DNA from 3 places in the Gordonia sp. GONU genome. Region 1 is predicted to be linked to each of the others. Evidence: riboswitches for the same ligand, from Rfam matches in the RefSeq annotation. Region 1 holds a riboswitch; each other region holds the start of a gene.

Region 1 (3,986 bases):
ATCGCTCTCGCCGTTTCGGTCAGCATGGAATGGGGACACGTCAGCGCCTCGTTCTTTGACGATGGAACGCGCCTCGTTGCGACCGCATCCTTGAACGGACTCGGTGAGGCGACTGTGGCGGTGAAAGATGTCGACCCTCAGACCGCCGAGTTTGTCGAGGGGAACGCAGCGGACGCGCTCGAAGAGGCCACCGGACGTGCCGGAGTGTGGGCGCTCATTGTCGGTTTCCTGATCGCTGCCGTCGGCCTCGGATATCTGCGCACCCGTTTCCGCCTCGGGAGCGCGATCGGAGTGGCGGTTCTTGCGCTTGTCGGTTTTGTGGTCTCGGTTTCTCAGATCCTCAACCCGAGGACGGCGGTGTTTGATGACGACCCGGGCTGGTATGACGGGGACTTCTCGGCCGGCAGCGGACTGGTCCTCTCGTGTGCTCTCAGCCTGGTCCTGATCGGCCTGGCTGCTGCCGCCCTGGTTATCGACATCATCAAAACGAGAGCCGCGCCTGAGGTTCCCGTGGTAGCACCCACGCGACGCGCCGCAGAGTTCAACCGCCCGAGACAAGGGCGACCCGCGCCCGTCCTGAGGCAGAAACCGCGCGCACCCGGCACGGCGTCCTCGCTCGGGTCCAGGGCAGCGGCGTTCGGGTCGGACTGGGTGCTGTTGGGCCTCGGATTCGTGGTGGTCATTGTTGTCACCGAGATCGTCGCTTCGACGTTGCTGGAGAGCACCGCAGCCCGACTCACCTGGTACATCGGGGCTGCGGTAATCATCGTGGTGGCACCGATGTTCTACTTCGCCCTGTCCGAGGCCTACACAGGACGCACCGCAGGCAAGTGGCTGCTCGGGCTGCGCGTGGTTGGTCCTGGTGGCCTGCCGTCACTGTCGGAAGCGTTTCGACGGAACTGGGTTCACGGACTGTTCCTCCTGCTCCCGGTCTACCTGATCGTGCTGGCGGCGCTGGCTGTCGAATTGCACGGAAACCCCGATCAACATCCCACGAGCGAGGGGCTGCAGAGCAGACTCGGCGAGACCCGGGTGGTCCTGGCATCGAAGGGTGACGCACGTGCGCCGGTTCGCCGTCCGAAGCTCGCACCGTGGATTCTCGGGGCGGCGGCAGTGCCCGTCCTGATGTTCTGTGTCGCGCTCGCCGACGTCGGTGTCCAAGTGGCGAATGAGGCTCGTTCCTCGGGCCCGGACCGAGAATCCACCGCTGCGTCGCCGGCGCATCGGACGGCGGCGCCTACCAACACAATGCCGGACAACCGCGCCCCGTCGACTGAGGAGTCGGAACCGACCATCCCGGGGACCAGTGTCCGAGGATTCGAAGGGGTCACCGGAGGAACCTGCGACAACACCGACCGGGCCGTACTTCTCGGTCGGACACCGGAATCGCTTGTCATCGTCTGCCGGTCAGACGGTGGCCGTCTCTATTACAAGGGTGTGCGGCTCAGTGATATGGGGCTTATCGAAATTGACGACCCGCTGCTAACCGAACGCGGGTACATCGTCACGAACGGAGACGTCCGATACGTGATCGACATCGAGTCGCTGACGATCACGCAGGGCGGCGAGGAGTTGGGCCGAGAACCGATGCTCGAGTTCTGGCGCGAATCACCCTAGTCGTCTCTAGGGTCGCCCGGGTTGTCACCAGCGGCGCTCGCGCCCCTCCGGCGCCGAGGCGCGTTCGGCGCCGAGCGTTGCCGTGTCCCGGGTAGACGACGGTCGATAGGGGAAGCGGTCGAACAGCTTGGTGGAGACGTCCTGGGCCTCGCAGGCCCAATTTCGAACAAGGGTCACCGATGTGTACCACCCTGGCGCGATCGGAACGGTTCTGCCAGCTGTTGGTCAATCCGGAACAGTAGAGTTCGCCGTCGGGTGAGTCTCTGCCGAACTCATGCGCGTAACAGGGGCCGCCGTCGCGAGGCTCCGCAGTCGGGTTGGCGTCGGCGACACTAACCCCCAGCGTCGTGGCCGTGGCAGCGATCACCAAACCGGTGAAGAGCCGCTCCATGATGTGCTTCTTCGAACGTTCCGGCGGCGGTAGCGTGCCGCGGACCCAATGTCTTAGGGCAATAATTTGAAAGGTGCCCGCTGGTACGAAGCGTGTAGCCGAGAGCGTTGCAGCGGGAGACCATCGTCATATCTCTCAGGTAGCGCGCCGGAGGCAGTCCGCAGTGCCTCCCGGCAATGCGTCGGCCGAGTGCACGACGTCGTGACCGGGGGTGCTGAGGCAAGGAGTCCTTGTTCGGAGGCTCCGCACGGGGAGGCGCTCTTGCCCAGCACCGGTCGGTGCGGGCCGCTTCGTCATCCGGGCCACCCATGAACGCGGGGTTGGCGTGTCGTCCAGCCGGAGCTCTTGATCGGCAACTTGTGAAGGGCCGTCAGTTTACCTCGCCGTGTTGCTTGGTTCGGGCGACGAGCGCCGGGGTTCTGCGCTTGGGAGCCTGGGTTGGAGTGCGCGGTGGTGACGACGAGTCCGAGGACGAAGATGTCTCGCACGGTGATCCGGAATCCCACGCTGCTGTTGCCGACGTCGCTCTCGGTACGCGGGGAGTGACAGTGCACTATAACAGCGCTTGAGGACACCGCGTTAGGTTGGCGGGAGATTCGTAGAGAGGTCTCGTTTTACGAGTTTGGTTGAGGGCGTCGGCTAATCCGCCACACGACACCAGAAACCACCAACAGCACAACAGCCACCGATCCCAGCGAGATCAACAGAATCCGCCGATCCGAATGCTGTGTCTCGCAGAATCTGTACGCAGCAGCGCCACGATCCAAGTCCGCTAACCAGTCTTCGACGTTCGCCTCGGTCTTTTCGCGAACATCGGACGGCGTCACGCGATAATACGACGAATCGGGATCGTAGCTCGACGAGTACGTCCAGGTATGAGACGAAGCGAAGATCGTCCCGCAGTTCGCGCCGGGTCCTCTCATCGTCGATGTCATCAACGGGATACACACGATCAGCAGAATCACAGCGCCGGCAGCGGCCAGGATCGAGACGAGACTACTCGCGGTGAGGTTCCTCGGTTTGGAGCCCTCCATGTCGACCACACCGCCCTGGGCGTTCGCCTCCTGGCGCGCGATCTCGGCGTCGATCATCTCCTCGGTGATGACGGGTTTCTCGGGCTTCTTTCTCACGCGCCGATTGTAAAGCGTTCAACCGAGGTCGCGACCTCTTTACGGTGCAGCCTCGGTTGTGTAGCGTCGCGCCGCTGCCAGCCGCTTCTTACTACCGGGCGCCACCGCCGCACCTGACATAACGCAGTGGCCCTACGTGACTCCGTAATGCCGCATCAGTTCCTCAACACCTGGCGCGCGGCGACCGCTATGTCTCGGTCTCGGTCTCGTGACGAGTGCCGTCTGGTCCGATCCAAGCAATGATCCGTTCACCCCTTTCTGCAACCGCACACCACGCCGTCTTCAGGGTGCCGCGACCGAGGGCGTTCCATCGCCCCTCGCTCGCCTGAAACCAGGGCTCTTGCGTGAACGACGAGAGAAACGTCGGGGCATCCGGATCTCCCCGCCAGATGTTCTTCATCTCGAGGGACCATCCGGACATGTCCGCATCATCGGGGTCGACGACGGCGTATCGCACCCCGTCGATGTCCGAGCTCAGGTCGTAGGGTGGCAGATCGCCGTCGGGTTGGGGCCCCATGTAGTCCCCTTTCTTTAGGTCCGTTGCGAAAACGTCTCACCAGCCCCGTTCGCGCCACTCCGGCACCGAGGCGCGTTCGGCGCCCAGGGTGGTGTCCTTCCCGTGTCCCGGGTAGACGACGGTCGAGTCGCCGAAGCGGTCGAACAGCTTGGTGGAGACGTCCTCGATGAGGGTGTCGAAGTCCTCGGGCTTCCAGGTCTTGCCGATGCCGCCGGGGAACAGGCAGTCGCCGGTGAACAGATGGACCGTGTCGCCGTCCGACCCCGTGTCGGTCAGGGCGAGCGCGATCGAGCCCGGGGTGTGGCCGACGAGGTGGATCGCCTCGAAGCGG
Region 2 (3,986 bases), on a different contig from region 1:
GGAGCCCGAGTCCCCGCTCGACGAACTGTCCGATCCGCCATCGCTGTTGCCGGCACCGCTGCTCGAATCCGACCCGCCGCTGCCGGAACTGCCCGAGTCCGAGCCGTCCGGGTTCGAGGTCCCGGAGTCGGCGCTGCCGGAGCCGCCGTCGGGATCGGAGCCCGGGGTCCCGGCGTCCGACGACGGAGCGTCGGAGGAATCGGTCTCCGACCGCGTCACGCCCGGATCACCGCCACTGGTGGACGGGTCGGTGCCGTCGCCACCGCCGGCCGGGCTGTTGTCGGGTTCGGCGGCCGACGCAGGCGCCGAGGTGTCCGTATCCGCCGAAGAGTCGACTCCGGACGGACTACTCGCCACCTCGGTGGCGGCCGGGATGCCGGAACCGCCGTCGGTCGCCGGGACCTCCGGTCCGCTGATCTCGGGATCGTCGTCGACGGCGGCGAAGGTTCGGGCGAGAGTCACCGGCACCTCGGAGTCGTCGTCGGCGCGCACGGTGAAGGTGTTCGGCTGCGACGTGACGGTCGGTCCGACGATCGCGCCCGCCCAGTACCGCACGGCGTTCACCGGCAGCAGCACGATGCTGCGAACGCTGGCGGCCAGCGCGGTCACACCGCGCATGAGTCGCGCCGGGGACAGGCTGACGATGCCCTGCAGGATGTCCTCGAAGACGAAGAGGTCGGGAAGGTAGGCGCCGTAACCGAGCTGCGGCAGCGGCGGGAGGACACCCTGAACCAGGCGGACGACGGGCTGCAGGTTCGCCAGGGTGATCCCGAGCGGGAGGCCGACCGTCGGACGGCCGGACAGGAAGTCGCCGATCTCGCCGGTGTAACCGAGGTCGGATGCCCAGCCCTGGACCAGCTCGGCGAATGCGGACTTGGCCCCGACCATGCAGACCGTCCCCGCGTCGTTGCATGAGACCGGTCGCGTCGCCCACTGGGACGCGGGGTCCCGGTACATCGCGTACGGGTAGAGGAAGTGCTTGACCTGGTAACCGAGGAGCCCGTCGATCGCACCGATCGGGTCGTAGATGGGATCGGGCAGGTCACAGATGGGGTCGCCCTCGATACAGACCGACACCACCCGACCCTCGAGCTCACCGAAACCGGCGTCGGTCCCGGTCGTCCCGCGCGGACCGGACATCGTCAGACCCGGGATCACGCCGATCAGGGACAGTTCGATGCCGCGTCCGGTCTTGTCGCCGGCCTGCCGCGGGTCGGAGTACAACTCGCCGCTGATCCCGTCCGGGTCGATGACGACGGTGATCGGATTGCCGTCCTCGTCGAGGAGTGGGTCGCCGTTCTCGTCGGTCGCCACGACCTCGACCGGACCCGAGCCGATGTCGGCCAGGACATCACCCGCGACCCGGGCGCCCTGCGAGTACCCGGCGACGACGACCGGCTTACCCGAACACCGGGTCTGGTAGCCGGCGATCGCCGATCTGGTCGCCGCGTTTCCCTGCGCCACGCTCGAGTCGTACCCCGTGGCGCCCAGCGGCCAGAGCGTCGTCGGATAGTCGGCGTAGATGATCGTGTATCCGTTGTCGCCCGCATACTCGGAGTCCGGGTCCGGATTCCCGTCCGGCCCGAGCCCTCGGTACCGCTGCGTGACCCCGACCAGGTGTTGCCCCTCCGGGTCGTTGGTGCCGGCGGCGATCACGACCGCGCCCGCTCCGCAGGAATCGGATGCCTCCGCGAGGGCGTCACCGGGAAGACACAGGGCGACGGCCACCGCGAGACCGGTTGCAGAGGCGACGAGGACGGAGATCCGTCGAGAGCGGAGGTGCGCAAGCGCAGCCATCAGGTGTTCTCCTCGGTGAACCCGGACCATGCCAGTGCGGAAGCCCGCCGGGGTTGCCCGAACCCTAAGGCGACGACGAAGAACCTGACATGATGCTGAGAAGCGCTAACGACGCTGTACTGGGGATTCACCGTGCCGTTTGACCGATTTCAACCGGTCGGACCACACGCTCAGTACACGGTTCGGAGGCAGTGTGAGGGGTTCGATTCGGCGTGACCGGGAGGGTTCTCAGTCACTCACATCCGTGTTATATCCTTGTCGCCAGGTCATGAGTATCAGCGCCAAGCCCCGGCTTGCTGATCGGCAACCCTCCAACCGCGGTGGGGTGCTCCGGGTGATGACCGGGTTGTGGGATCGCAGAAGCGAAGCCCCGGCAAGCGCGGGTCCGAAGGTCGGACCCCAACAGGGTCGAATTGGCCCTGCCGACCGTAGAAAGTGATCAATCGTCATGTCTGATGCCAACGAGGGCACGAATCCAGCCGACAACTGGAGCTTCGAAACCAAGCAGATCCACGCCGGCCAGACCGCCGACGCGGCCACGAATGCCCGGGCTCTGCCGATCTACCAGACCACCTCCTACGTCTTCAACGACACGCAGCACGCGGCGAACCTCTTCGGTCTCGCGGAGCCGGGCAACATCTACACCCGCATCATGAACCCGACCCAGGACGCGGTCGAGCAGCGCATCGCCGCCCTCGAGGGCGGCGTCGCCGCTCTGCTCGTGGCCTCCGGGCAGGCTGCGGAGACCTACTCGATCCTCAACATCGTCGAGACCGGCGGTCACGTGGTGTCCAGCCCGCGCCTGTACGGCGGCACCTACAACCTGTTCCACTACACCCTGCCGAAGCTCGGCGTCGAGGTGAGCTTCGTCGAGGATCCCGAGGATCCGGCGTCGTGGCAGGCCGCCGTCCGCGAGAACACCCGCGCGTTCTTCGGTGAGTCGATCTCCAACCCCAACAACGAGATCCTCGACATCAAGGGTGTCTCCGAGGTCGCACACCGCAACGGCGTGCCGCTGATCATCGACAACACCGTCGCCACCCCGTACCTGATCAACCCGCTGGCCCACGGCGCCGACGTCGTCGTCCACTCGGCCACCAAGTACATCGGCGGACACGGCACCGCGATCGGCGGCGTGATCGTCGACGGCGGCACCTTCGACTGGCGTGTGCAGCGCGACGGTAAGGACCTGTTCCCCGGCTTCACCACCCCGGACCCCAGCTACCACGGTGCGGTCTTCGCCGACCTCGGTGCGCCGGCCTACGCACTCAAGGCCCGCGTCCAGTGGCTGCGCGACACCGGTGCCGCCATCGCCCCGTTCAACGCCTTCCTGCTCGCTCAGGGCCTCGAGACCCTGAGCCTGCGCATCGAGCGTCACGTCGCCAACGCGCAGAAGGTCGCGAAGTTCCTCGAGGGTCATGCGCAGGTCGAGTCCGTCGCCTACGCCGGCCTCGAGTCCTCGCCCTGGTACCAGCGCGGCCAGGAACTCGCCCCCAAGGGACAGGGTGCGATCATCTCCTTCGAGATCGCCGGCGGTGTGGACGCGGGCAAGAAGTTCGTGGACGCGCTGACCCTGCACAGCCACGTGGCCAACATCGGCGACGTCCGCTCGCTGGTCATCCATCCGGCCTCGACCACCCACAGCCAGCTGACCCCCGAGGAGCAGCTCGCCGCGGGTGTCACCCCGGGACTTGTTCGCCTGGCCGTGGGCATCGAGGGAATCGACGACATCCTGGCGGACCTCGAACAGGGCTTCGCAGCCGCCAAGTGAGACAGGTGAGGCAATTTTGTCGGTGAGTATCGACCTGAACGCGCAAGCGTCTGATCAGCCCGACTGGGAATCGGTCCCGGACGGGAAGCTCGTCGGCATGAGCATCGGCTCGCTGCCTCTCGACAGCGGCGAACGGATCGACAACGTCACCCTGGCGTTCCAGCGCTGGGGGACGTTGTCGCCGTCCCGCGACAACGTGATCCTCACCCTGCACGCGCTCACCGGCGACTCCCACGTCACCGGTCCCGCCGACAACGAGCACGAGACGCCCGGCTGGTGGGACGGCCTCATCGGTCCGGGCATGGCCATCGACACCGACGAATGGTGCGTCATCTCGGCCAACGTCCTCGGCGGCTGCAAGGGATCGACGGGTCCCGGGTCACTCGCCTCCGACGGTCGGCCGTGGGGTTCGCGATTC
Region 3 (3,986 bases), on a different contig from region 1:
GACCCGCTCGACGCGATGGTCCTGCTGCCCGAGTCGGTGTTCCCCGGCATCATCGTGCGCGCCCGCATCGTCGGCATGTACACGATGACCGACGAGGCCGGCGGCGACGACAAGCTGCTGTGCGTGCCCGCCGGTGACGTGCGCTGGGACCACATCAAGGACATCTCCGACGTGTCGGAGTACGAGCTGGGCCCGATCTCGCACTTCTTCGAGCACTACAAGGACCTCGAGCCCGGCAAGGAGGTCCAGCCGGGCGGTTGGGTCGGCCGGGAGGCCGCCGAGAAGGTCGCCCAGGAGGCCATCGCCCGTCTCGCGGAACAGCCCCACGAGGCCAACGAGCCCTCGCGAGGCTGACGCCACCTCACGAGTCGTACACCGACCGCCGACGACACATGCTGTCGTCGGCGGTCGTTGCGTTTCGCTCCGGCGTCGTCAGGCGACGCGGTGACGAACGTCGGCGAAGACCGGCAGCACCTGCTCGCGGATTCGACGGTCGGTGGCCGAACCGTCGATCGGGACCAGGATCACGGCGTCGGCGACCTCGGCGACGTAGATGTCGCGTAGCAGCGTGATCAGACCGTGGGTGGTGCCGACGTAGCGGATGGTCTCCGAGTCGTCGGTGGAGGTACCGGCGTGCTCGACGGCGGCGCGAGCCGACGCCGCGTGCGGCGCGATGGCCACCTCGACCTCGAGGGCGACCGCGAAGTTCGCCTGGTCGTGGGTGCCCGCCCGCAGCAGCGCGCGTGCACGCTGGGCGTCCCGCAGCGTCTCACGACGCACGACGATCGGGAAGGTCAGTGCCACCGCATCTCCCGCGCCCGCGACCTGGAAGCCCGGACGTCCGATGGTGACGGCGGTGGGCGGTGTGGAGAATTCGATGGTCATGCCGGGTACCCCTCGTCGAGTTCGGGTCGGGTGGTGGTCGTGGTGACGCGGCGCGAAGCGAGTGCGTCGAGCAGGCGGTCGATGTCGTCGGAGGTGGTGCCCGCTCCGAAGCTCGCACGGACGGCACCCTCGGGATGACCGAGCCGCTTGAGCAGCGGGTGAGCACAGAACTTGCCGTCGCGCACGCCGATTCCGTGCTCGTCGCTCAGGTACTCCGCCACGGCCCGCGGCGCGACGCCGTCGACGGTGAACCCTGCGATGCCGACGCGGTCGGTGGAGTCGGTGAAGATCTGCAGCGGTCGCACACCGTCGATGCGCGCCAGTCTGGTGTCGAGCCGTTCGCAGAGCCGGAGTTCGTGGAAGCCGATGGCCTCGGGTCCCAGCTCGGCCAGCGCGGTGCACGCCTCGGCGATCGACACCGCACCGAGCACGTTCGGCGAACCGGCTTCGTGACGAGCAGCGCCGGTGTGCCAGGTGGCGCCGGCGGTGTTGCCGCCGCGAGGGAGGTCGACGTCGGCGGTCGCGCACCCGCCGGCGAGGTAGGGGTCGGCAGCGTCGAACCAGTCGGAACGGCCGATGAGGACCCCGGCACCGAACGGCGCATACGCCTTGTGGCCGGAGAAGGCCAGGTAGTCGATGCCGTGACTGACGACCGAGAGGGGACGGTGCGCGACGAGCTGCGCCGCGTCGACCAGGATGCGCGCGCCACGGCGGTGGGCGATGGAGGCCAGCCGGCCGATCGGGAGGACCTCACCGGTGACGTTCGACGCGGCGGTCACCGCGAGCAGCGAGGCCGGCTGCGAGGCGAGTTCGGCGTCGATCGCCACGAGGGTGTCCTCGATCGTGTCGCAGGCGGTGACCACGCGGGCCCGGTTGCGGCCGTTCTTCGGTGCGCACCACGGCAGCAGGTTGGCGTGGTGCTCGATGTCGAGGACCACGACGTCGCCGGGAGTGATGTGGGCGGCGAGATTGATCGCGTCGGTGGTGTTGCGGGTGAACACGACCGTGTCGTCGACGCGGCCGCGGACGAACTCGCGGACGGTCTCACGCGCGGCCTCGTATCGGCGGGTGGTGATCTGCGACAGGTGGCCCGCACCGCGGTGCACGCTCGCGTACTCGCCGAGGGCTCCGGCGACCTGCGCGGCGACCGACGCCAGCGCCGGCGCGCTCGCTGCGTAGTCGAGATTGGCGTAACCGACGCTGCGCCCGGCGACGGGGACCTGTGCATCCGAGCCGACGACCGGTGCGAGCGCGGGGATGAACGGCCCGCGGTCGGCGAACACCGGTACATCGCGGACAGGACGGGCGGGTGTGACGGGTGCCGACAGCACAGCAGTCATGACGAGAACTCCTCGAGAATCCACACTTGCCGCGTTCGGGATCGAACGCAGCCAGGTCGTCACCCGGAGCACCCCACCGTGGAGGAGGGTTGCCGACCAGCGAGCCGGGGCTTGTCACTGGCACTCATGACCTGCGACAAGGTTCGCGGATCCCGCCCGAGGGTGTCAATTTAGGATCACCGTGATTCGAAGTTAGGACAGGCTTACCTGTACCCTGGCTGTTGTGTCATCGAGTGAGGTCTTCGTGCTGTCGCGCCCCCACGGCACCGTGCGGGGCGAAGGGGTGGTCCGGTCGTTCACCGACGTCGACGAGGCGTCCGCCGCGCTGCGGGCGGGTGAGGTCGGGTCGTTGACCGGGGCGATCCCGTTCGATGTCCGCGACCCCGCGGCGCTGGTGGCTCCCGCGCGGCTCCGCACCGGCGAGGCACCCCTGTCCGGGAGAGCGCCGCTGTCGCGCCGAGCGGTGTCGACCGTGAGCCACCCGGACAGGGATGAGCACCGCGAACGCATCGCGCATGCGGTCAAGCGCATCGTCGCCGGCGACGTCGGGAAGGTCGTGCTCGCACGCAGCGTCGACCTGGTGCTCGACGAGCGGATCCGGCCGGTGGAGTTGCTCGACGCACTCGCCGGCGGCAACGCGGGGCACAACGCCTTCGGCGTCGACCTCGGCGCCGCGACGGGTTCGGGTTCGTGGCTGCTCGGCGCCAGTCCCGAAGCGCTGCTGCGCAAGTCGGGTTCGACCGTGACCTGCCATCCCTACGCGGGTTCGGCACCACGGTCCGCCGACCCGGCCGTCGACCGGGCAACCGCCGACGAGTTGGCCGCGTCGACAAAGGATCTCGCCGAGCACGCGTTCGTCGTCGACCATCTGCGCGAACGCCTGGGGCACCTCTGCGACGAGGTCGACGCACCGTCGACACCACAGCTCGAGTCGACCGGCGAGATGTGGCATCTGGCCACCCCGATCCGCGCGACGCTGCGCGATCCGGCGGTCACCGCACTCGACCTCGCACTACTCCTCGGACCCACACCCGCAGTGTGCGGAACCCCGAGTGACGTTGCCGCGCAGATCATCCGCGAGGTCGAGGGCGATCGTGGCTTCTACGCGGGCACGGTCGGCTGGTGCGACGCCGCCGGCGACGGCGAATGGATGGTCGCCATCCGGTGCGCCGAGCTCGCGGCCGACGGCCGGAGTCTGCGCACATGGGCCGGCGGCGGCATCGTCGAACACTCCGACCCGCAGGCGGAACTCGACGAGACGCAGTTCAAACTACGGACCGTGTTCAACGCGCTCGGTATCCCCCTCGCGGACATCGTGAACTGACCCTCCGGTGAGCACGTCCTCCCGCAATCTCGCCTCCGACCATGAACGTCGGCGCTAAAGTCGATGAGCGTCGGGGCGAAGGGGCAGGGAGGCGTAGCGGGTGCCTGCGGAGCGGTCGACAACCCAGACGAGCATTCTGCCGATCATCTTCGCGCTGTCCCTGGCCTTCACGATCACGGCCATCGATCCACTGGTGCTGAGCCTGAATCTGCCGCAGGTGAGCCGGGAACTCGACGTCCCACCCACTGGTGTCGGATTGCTGGGTGGAATGTCGACGCTGGTCATGGCCGCGTCCGTCCTCGGCGCGGGAAATCTCGGCGACTCGATCGGACTCCGACGACTCCTGATGTCGGGTCTGGCCGTGGTCGCCGTCGCCGATGTGCTCGCCATGCTCTCGCCCGGGTATGGCTTTCTCCTGGCGATGCGCGTCGCGGCTG

Evidence for each region. A riboswitch is a leader RNA that binds a small molecule or an ion and turns the genes downstream of it on or off. The one in region 1 is predicted to bind S-adenosylmethionine.
Region 2: it holds a riboswitch for S-adenosylmethionine, as region 1 does, so the genes downstream of both, NWF34_RS14130 (bifunctional o-acetylhomoserine/o-acetylserine sulfhydrylase) here and NWF34_RS21430 (MBL fold metallo-hydrolase) in region 1, are expected to answer to the same signal.
Region 3: it holds a riboswitch for S-adenosylmethionine, as region 1 does, so the genes downstream of both, NWF34_RS02735 (aminotransferase class V-fold PLP-dependent enzyme) here and NWF34_RS21430 (MBL fold metallo-hydrolase) in region 1, are expected to answer to the same signal.

Annotation. Positions count from the first base shown of each region.
Region 1 covers NZ_JANRHB010000035.1:14,743-18,728, forward strand. The annotation lists gene NWF34_RS21425 (RDD family protein) at 115-1,617, shown strand; partial or broken gene NWF34_RS21430 (MBL fold metallo-hydrolase) at 1,642-1,761, opposite strand; SAM riboswitch class IV at 2,261-2,373, opposite strand; gene NWF34_RS21435 (hypothetical protein) at 2,623-3,138, opposite strand; gene NWF34_RS21440 (hypothetical protein) at 3,326-3,655, opposite strand; gene NWF34_RS21445 (MBL fold metallo-hydrolase) at 3,692-3,986, opposite strand, start outside.
Region 2 covers NZ_JANRHB010000013.1:112,726-116,711, forward strand. The annotation lists gene NWF34_RS14125 (PE-PPE domain-containing protein) at 1-1,797, opposite strand, end outside; SAM riboswitch class IV at 2,062-2,183, shown strand; gene NWF34_RS14130 (bifunctional o-acetylhomoserine/o-acetylserine sulfhydrylase) at 2,246-3,568, shown strand; gene NWF34_RS14135 (homoserine O-acetyltransferase) at 3,585-3,986, shown strand, end outside.
Region 3 covers NZ_JANRHB010000002.1:165,875-169,860, forward strand. The annotation lists gene NWF34_RS02725 (inorganic diphosphatase) at 1-354, shown strand, start outside; gene NWF34_RS02730 (hypothetical protein) at 433-885, opposite strand; gene NWF34_RS02735 (aminotransferase class V-fold PLP-dependent enzyme) at 882-2,225, opposite strand; SAM riboswitch class IV at 2,243-2,357, opposite strand; gene NWF34_RS02740 (isochorismate synthase MenF) at 2,470-3,549, shown strand; gene NWF34_RS02745 (MFS transporter) at 3,650-3,986, shown strand, end outside.